One region of the Bacillus sp. FSL R5-0422 genome, then DNA from elsewhere that is predicted to be linked to it. Evidence: a T-box and tRNA genes for the amino acid it is inferred to sense, from the RefSeq annotation. Region 1 holds a T-box; the other holds one or more tRNA genes.

Region 1 (3,354 bases):
CGGATTTTACGATAAACTTCTGCTACTTGTTTTAAGATATCATCAGACACCGGGTGATCGGCTTGATAGTTGACAGAAGATACCCAAAGTCTCAGAATCTCCGCCCCAAGCTGCTTCGCTACCTTTGTTGGGTCAATTGTATTGCCTAATGATTTACTCATCTTGCGTCCTTCTTTATCAAGCGTAAAGCCGTGGCTCAGAACACCTTTATACGGTGCTTTTCCAGTGACCGCAACTGCTGTTGATAAGGAAGAGTTAAACCAGCCGCGATATTGGTCAGATCCTTCAAGGTAAAGGTCTGCCGGACGAACAAGGTCATCTCTTTCTTCTAAAACGGCTTGGTGAGAAGAACCGGAATCAAACCATACATCCATGATGTCCTGCTCTTTTGTGAATTCACCGTTTGGACTGCCTGGATGTGTAAAGCCTTCTGGCAATAGTTCTTTCGCTTCTTTTTCAAACCAAATATTAGAGCCATGTTCTCTAAATAATTGAGAGACATGCTGAATGGTTTCGTCCGTGATGATTGGCTCACCATTTTCAGCATAAAAGACCGGAATTGGAACGCCCCAGACACGCTGTCTTGAAATACACCAGTCGCCTCTGTCACGCACCATATTGAAAAGGCGTGTCTCGCCCCATGCTGGCACCCATTTCGTTTCTTTAATATTTTCTAGAAGCGCTTCTCTGAAGTCTTTAATCGAAGCAAACCACTGAGCGGTTGCACGATAAATCGTTGGCTTTTTCGTTCTCCAATCATGCGGGTAAGAGTGCGTGATAAAGTCGAGCTTTTTCAGCGCGCCTTTTGCTTCAAGCTGTTCTGTGATAGCTTTATTCGCATCTTCGTAGAATAGTCCTTCAAAACCAGGCGCTTCTTCTGTCATGACACCTTTTTCGTCTACTGGACATAGTACGTCTAGACCGTACTTCATGCTGACAATAAAGTCATCTTCCCCGTGACCTGGCGCTGTATGAACACAGCCTGTACCTGCATCTGTTGTCACGTGATCACCAAGCATCACAAGTGAATCTCTACCATAAATCGGATGCTCTGCAACGACGTTGTCTAATTCTTTTCCTTTTAATGTTTTCACAACTTCATACTCTTCAAAACCAAGCGTTTTTGCCACTTGTTCAACGAGTTCAGATGCAACAACATATCGCTCAGCACCCACTTGAAGAACGCTGTACTCTAGGTTTGGATGAACACAAATACCAAGGTTTGCAGGAAGTGTCCAAGGTGTTGTTGTCCAGATGATGAATTGTTCGTCGTTTTCAAGTACGCCTTTTCCACCTTTCACTTTAAATGAAACGTAAATGGATGGTGAACGTTTGTCTTTATATTCAATTTCCGCTTCAGCAAGAGCTGACTCACTTGAAGGAGACCAGTTAACTGGTTTTAACCCTTTGTAAATATAGCCTCTCTTCGCCATTTCACCGAAGACAAGAATTTGCTGCGCTTCGTATTCAGGCTTTAATGTGACATATGGATTGTCCCAGTCTGCTCTGACGCCTAATCGCTTAAACTGATTGCGCTGTCCTTCGATTTGCTTCCAAGCATACTCCTCGCATAATTTACGGAATTCAGCTGTAGACATTTCTTTGCGTTTGACTTTTTTATTTTTTGTGAGTGCTGTTTCAATTGGTAAGCCATGTGTATCCCAGCCCGGTACGTACGGTGCGTGGAACCCATTCATTGATTTAAAACGGACAATAAAATCTTTTAGAATTTTATTGAGGGCGTGCCCCATATGAATATCACCATTCGCATATGGAGGTCCATCATGCAAAATAAAGGTCGGGCGTCCTTTTGTCCGCTCTAAAACCATTTGATAGATGTCTTTTTCTGCCCACTCCTCTTGGATTTCAGGCTCTTTGTTCGGCAAGTTCCCTCTCATAGGGAATTCTGTTTTCGGCATTAATAAGGTGTCTTTGTAGTTCATACCCATTCCTCCATATGCAAATTCTGATTAAAAAACAATAAAAAAAGCCCTCTCATCCCATAAGGGACGAGAAGGCTTGTCTCGCGGTACCACCCTTTTAGACAAGCGTTAATGCCGCTTATCCACTCTAAAATCGTAACGTGATCAGACGCCTTTTCTTACTGGTCATTTCAGAAAAGGAACTAAAGGGGTGATCTCATTGCAGCGTCTCGTAATGTCAGGCTTCCACCATCCCTGATTCGCTTAATTACGTATATGACAACTGCGAGTGTCCCTTTCAAACGTTTATCTCTTGTTAATTTATGATGGTATTATATGCAACATGAGCGTGTCATGTCAAGATGATGCGCTTATTCTTTTTCGTCAAAGACAGCGTCAACTTCATATTCCAGTAAATGATCCCAATCGTCATTTTTTAGAAGATCAAGCTGAGCTTCGATGAGCATTTGGAAGCGAGTTCTAAAGACTTTTGACTGCTTCTTCAGCTCTTCGATTTCCATCGCAATCTTTCTTGATTTAGATAGCGCTTCGTTGATAATACGATCTGCATTTTTCTCTGCTTCACGAATGATCAATTTCGCTTCTTTATCAGAATGACGTTTGACGTCTTCTGCTGCTTCCTGCGCCACAAGAATTGATTTGTTTAACGTTTCTTCAATTGTTGCAAAATGACCTAGTCTTTCGTCAAGCTCGTTTACTTTTTCTTCGAGTTCATTCTTTTTGCGAAGCACGATTTCGTAATCTTTACGTACTTGGCTTAAAAACTCATTTACTTCATCTTCGTCATAGCCACGAAAGCTTTTTGTGAACGTTTTATTATGAATATCATTAGGTGTTAATGGCAACCTCGCCACCTCCAGATTCAAGTTCGTTATGTCAGAAGCTCAAATGTTACTTTAAATTTATCTTTTTTGGTCTTCCCATCAATCGTTTTGAGGCTAAAGCGGCCAAATCCCCTGACAGAGAGCTGATCGCCTTCGCCAATTGTAAAGGAAGGGTCCTCAGTGACTTTCCAGTTAACTTTAACAAGCCCACTTTTGACCAAAAGTTGTGCCTTTTGCCGAGATTGACGGCTGATTGCAGCACATACCGCATCAAGCCGCAGTGAAGAAATCGTATCTTCTTTGATGTCAGTCTTACTGATAACCGACTTTAAATCTGCCTGCGTGATTTCCTCTAATGATACGGAGGCTCTGCCGACATGCGTCAGCTGCGCCCGTACAAAATCAGCAACATCACTCGTACAAATAAACTGCACATCTTCCTCTGAAAATAACAGATCTCCAAATTTTTGACGCTTCAAGCCTGTCCCAATCAGTGAACCAAGGAGCTTCGGATGTTCTAGCGAAATAAACTTTTTCGCATAGTTCACTTGAAAATAAGACAGCTCAGCATCCTGAGTAGCCGGTTC
Region 2 (3,354 bases), 1.2 Mb from region 1:
GGGGTTCAAGTCCTCTTGCCGGCACCAGTTTCATATGGTAAGATAGACAAGTCGCTTTTAAAGCGAGCCATTAGCTCAGTTGGTAGAGCATCTGACTTTTAATCAGAGGGTCGAAGGTTCGAGTCCTTCATGGCTCACCATGTTTCATGCGGGTGTGGCGGAATTGGCAGACGCGCTAGACTTAGGATCTAGTGTCTTTATGACGTGGGGGTTCAAGTCCCTTCACCCGCATTGCCAAATAAAATAAAGAAATCCTGTAATGCGGAAGTAGTTCAGTGGTAGAACACCACCTTGCCAAGGTGGGGGTCGCGGGTTCGAATCCCGTCTTCCGCTTATACCATCCACGCCGGGGTGGTGGAATTGGCAGACACACAGGACTTAAAATCCTGCGGTAGGTGACTACCGTGCCGGTTCAAGTCCGGCCCTCGGCATTATAAATAAGCGCCCGTAGCTCAATTGGATAGAGCGTTTGACTACGGATCAAAAGGTTAGGGGTTCGACTCCTCTCGGGCGCGCCATTAAGATCGGGAAGTAGCTCAGCTTGGTAGAGCACTTGGTTTGGGACCAAGGGGTCGCAGGTTCGAATCCTGTCTTCCCGACCATCTTTTATGGGGCCTTAGCTCAGCTGGGAGAGCGCCTGCCTTGCACGCAGGAGGTCAGCGGTTCGATCCCGCTAGGCTCCACTTTTAAAAGATTATTTTGATCATGGCGGTGTAGCTCAGCTGGCTAGAGCGTACGGTTCATACCCGTGAGGTCGGGGGTTCGATCCCCTCCGCCGCTATAAAGGACCTTTAGCTCAGTTGGTTAGAGCAGACGGCTCATAACCGTCCGGTCGTAGGTTCGAGTCCTACAAGGTCCACCATCTATACGGAGGAATACCCAAGTCCGGCTGAAGGGATCGGTCTTGAAAACCGACAGGGGTGTCAAAGCCCGCGGGGGTTCGAATCCCTCTTCCTCCGCCATATTTTTTAAAAACTTAAATTGATATCATCGCGGGGTGGAGCAGTTCGGTAGCTCGTCGGGCTCATAACCCGAAGGTCGCAGGTTCAAATCCTGCCCCCGCAACCAAAATGGTCCGGTAGTTCAGTTGGTTAGAATGCCTGCCTGTCACGCAGGAGGTCGCGGGTTCGAGTCCCGTCCGGACCGCCATTTTTAAAAAGAATACATGGCTCGGTAGCTCAGTTGGTAGAGCAACGGACTGAAAATCCGTGTGTCGGCGGTTCGATTCCGTCCCGAGCCACTTTTATAAAAAAATATTGATAGTATGGCGGTTGTGGCGAAGTGGTTAACGCACCAGATTGTGGCTCTGGCACTCGTGGGTTCGATTCCCATCAATCGCCCCATACATATTTGCGGGTGTAGTTTAGTGGTAAAACCTCAGCCTTCCAAGCTGATGTCGTGGGTTCGATTCCCATCACCCGCTCCATTTGTATATCCAATCATGGGCCTGTAGCTCAGCTGGTTAGAGCGCACGCCTGATAAGCGTGAGGTCGGTGGTTCGAGTCCACTCAGGCCCACCATGATATTCCGCAGTAGCTCAGTGGTAGAGCTATCGGCTGTTAACCGATCGGTCGTAGGTTCGAGTCCTACCTGCGGAGCCATAATGGAGAAGTACTCAAGTGGCTGAAGAGGCGCCCCTGCTAAGGGTGTAGGTCGTGCAAGCGGCGCGAGGGTTCAAATCCCTCCTTCTCCGCCATTTATCTGGCCCGTTGGTCAAGCGGTTAAGACACCGCCCTTTCACGGCGGTAACACGGGTTCGAATCCCGTACGGGTCATTTTCAAAAGAGGTCTTGTCAAAGATCTCTTTTTTATTTTCTCCAAAAAAGAAAGACCGCCATAATAACGGTCTTTTTTTACATGTTCATGGAATAGATCGTATAAGACAAGTAAGTTGCAAAGAATCCCCATAACACATAAGGAATGAGTAAAATTGGAACGACTTTGCTTAGTTTACGCGAGACGATCACAAGAGCAAGTGCTGTCAGTGCGACAAGCAGGCAATCGATCGTAGCGGCAAATAAATCTTTTTGTGTAAATTGAAAAAAACTGAAGGCCTGATTAAATACATAATTTAAAAGAAAAAGAATCCAAAATGGTAAAGTGATTTTTTGAAATCCATATTTTCCATAAATGATCGCTGCGGACAACGAGATGAGAGCAAATAAGACAGCCCATACAGCACCAATTACACCACCACTTGGTGTCCATTCCGGTTTATTTAATGCATCATACCACTCTCTGTCAATCGGAAACAGGAATCCGGCAACAGAGAATAATGCGTATGTAATAAAGAAAACAATCACTGCCCAAATGATACTTTTTCTTGCCATTAGAATCTCCTCCAATCAAATTCACTCTTAAAGTGATTTCCCACTTATTACATGATATAAACATGAAGCCCCCATTATGAGGGGACTAATGATTTTCTTCTGTATAAGGTTCTTCTTCGTACGGCTTCAAATCACCAAATACGGTCATGACGCCTTCTTCGTCCAATGCTTCTTCATAAGCTTCGTGGGCTTTATTTGGATATACCTTGCTTGCTTTTCCCTCAATATCAGCAGCTGCGAATCCCTCATAGTCTTCGACATAATCTTCATCTTCTGATTGTGTATACACATCATCGTATGTCAATGGAGGAAATTCCATATCGGACGGCGTATCAGAATTTCCGTACCGTTCTACGTCTTGATATGCATCTTCACCATCGTATGCGGCACTTTCTTCATTTTCAAATTGACCTGAGGGTGGACTTAATAAATCCTCTTCAATCGGACGGTTTTGTGAAACGGTTTGTTCTTTTGAATGTTCTGTGCATGTGACGGCACTAGGCAAGGCTTCTAAACGTTCCTTTGGGATAGGGGCTTTACAGACCTTGCAGTGGCCATAAGAGCCGTCTGTGATGGCTTGAAGTGCTTCATTGATGTCTAACAAATGTTCATGTTCCAAACTGTTTAATGCAATATCTTTCCCGCGTTCGAACAGTTCTGTCCCTTGATCACCTGGGTGATTATCATAGGCTGACAGATCTCCGACAGAATCATAAGGAAATGATACTTTTTGTTCATCGTCATGGCTTTTGGCTTCGAGTTCATGCTTTTCATCGAGAAGTCGCTGCTTCAAATGATGTAATTCGTCTTTAGACAACAAATCGATCATCCTTTCATATCAAACATAATGTTAGTATGAGCAATTTTATCTGTAAGACTAGTTCCAATTTGAAGCAATTCCTCATGAAAAAACGCCTGCGGCTGGGCAGGCGTTCTTTGTTAAGCAATATAGTATTGTAAGATCAAAGCGATTGTTAGCAGAAAACCGAAAAATGTATTGGTTTGAGCTGTCGATTTCATGGCA

What was found. A T-box is a leader RNA that pairs with one kind of tRNA and senses whether it is charged. The one in region 1 lies ahead of ileS (isoleucine--tRNA ligase), so its partner is inferred to be a tRNA-Ile.
Region 2: it encodes a tRNA-Ile, which carries the amino acid that the T-box ahead of ileS (isoleucine--tRNA ligase) is inferred to sense. The anticodon was not compared.

What each region holds. Positions count from the first base shown of each region.
Region 1 covers NZ_CP152014.1:1,443,612-1,446,965, reverse strand. Annotated here, with positions in the region: gene ileS (isoleucine--tRNA ligase) at 1-1,943, opposite strand, end outside; T-box leader at 2,003-2,232, opposite strand; gene MKX52_RS07275 (DivIVA domain-containing protein) at 2,294-2,788, opposite strand; gene MKX52_RS07270 (RNA-binding protein) at 2,815-3,354, opposite strand, start outside.
Region 2 covers NZ_CP152014.1:2,680,305-2,683,658, reverse strand. Annotated here, with positions in the region: tRNA gene MKX52_RS13785 (tRNA-Thr) at 1-27, shown strand, start outside; tRNA gene MKX52_RS13780 (tRNA-Lys) at 65-140, shown strand; tRNA gene MKX52_RS13775 (tRNA-Leu) at 149-231, shown strand; tRNA gene MKX52_RS13770 (tRNA-Gly) at 262-333, shown strand; tRNA gene MKX52_RS13765 (tRNA-Leu) at 346-431, shown strand; tRNA gene MKX52_RS13760 (tRNA-Arg) at 442-518, shown strand; tRNA gene MKX52_RS13755 (tRNA-Pro) at 526-602, shown strand; tRNA gene MKX52_RS13750 (tRNA-Ala) at 611-683, shown strand; tRNA gene MKX52_RS13745 (tRNA-Met) at 708-781, shown strand; tRNA gene MKX52_RS13740 (tRNA-Ile) at 786-862, shown strand; tRNA gene MKX52_RS13735 (tRNA-Ser) at 870-962, shown strand; tRNA gene MKX52_RS13730 (tRNA-Met) at 992-1,068, shown strand; tRNA gene MKX52_RS13725 (tRNA-Asp) at 1,073-1,149, shown strand; tRNA gene MKX52_RS13720 (tRNA-Phe) at 1,168-1,240, shown strand; tRNA gene MKX52_RS13715 (tRNA-His) at 1,268-1,343, shown strand; tRNA gene MKX52_RS13710 (tRNA-Gly) at 1,353-1,426, shown strand; tRNA gene MKX52_RS13705 (tRNA-Ile) at 1,444-1,520, shown strand; tRNA gene MKX52_RS13700 (tRNA-Asn) at 1,527-1,601, shown strand; tRNA gene MKX52_RS13695 (tRNA-Ser) at 1,606-1,696, shown strand; tRNA gene MKX52_RS13690 (tRNA-Glu) at 1,704-1,775, shown strand; gene MKX52_RS13685 (tryptophan-rich sensory protein) at 1,854-2,330, opposite strand; gene MKX52_RS13680 (TraR/DksA C4-type zinc finger protein) at 2,416-3,150, opposite strand; gene MKX52_RS13675 (1,4-dihydroxy-2-naphthoate polyprenyltransferase) at 3,270-3,354, opposite strand, start outside.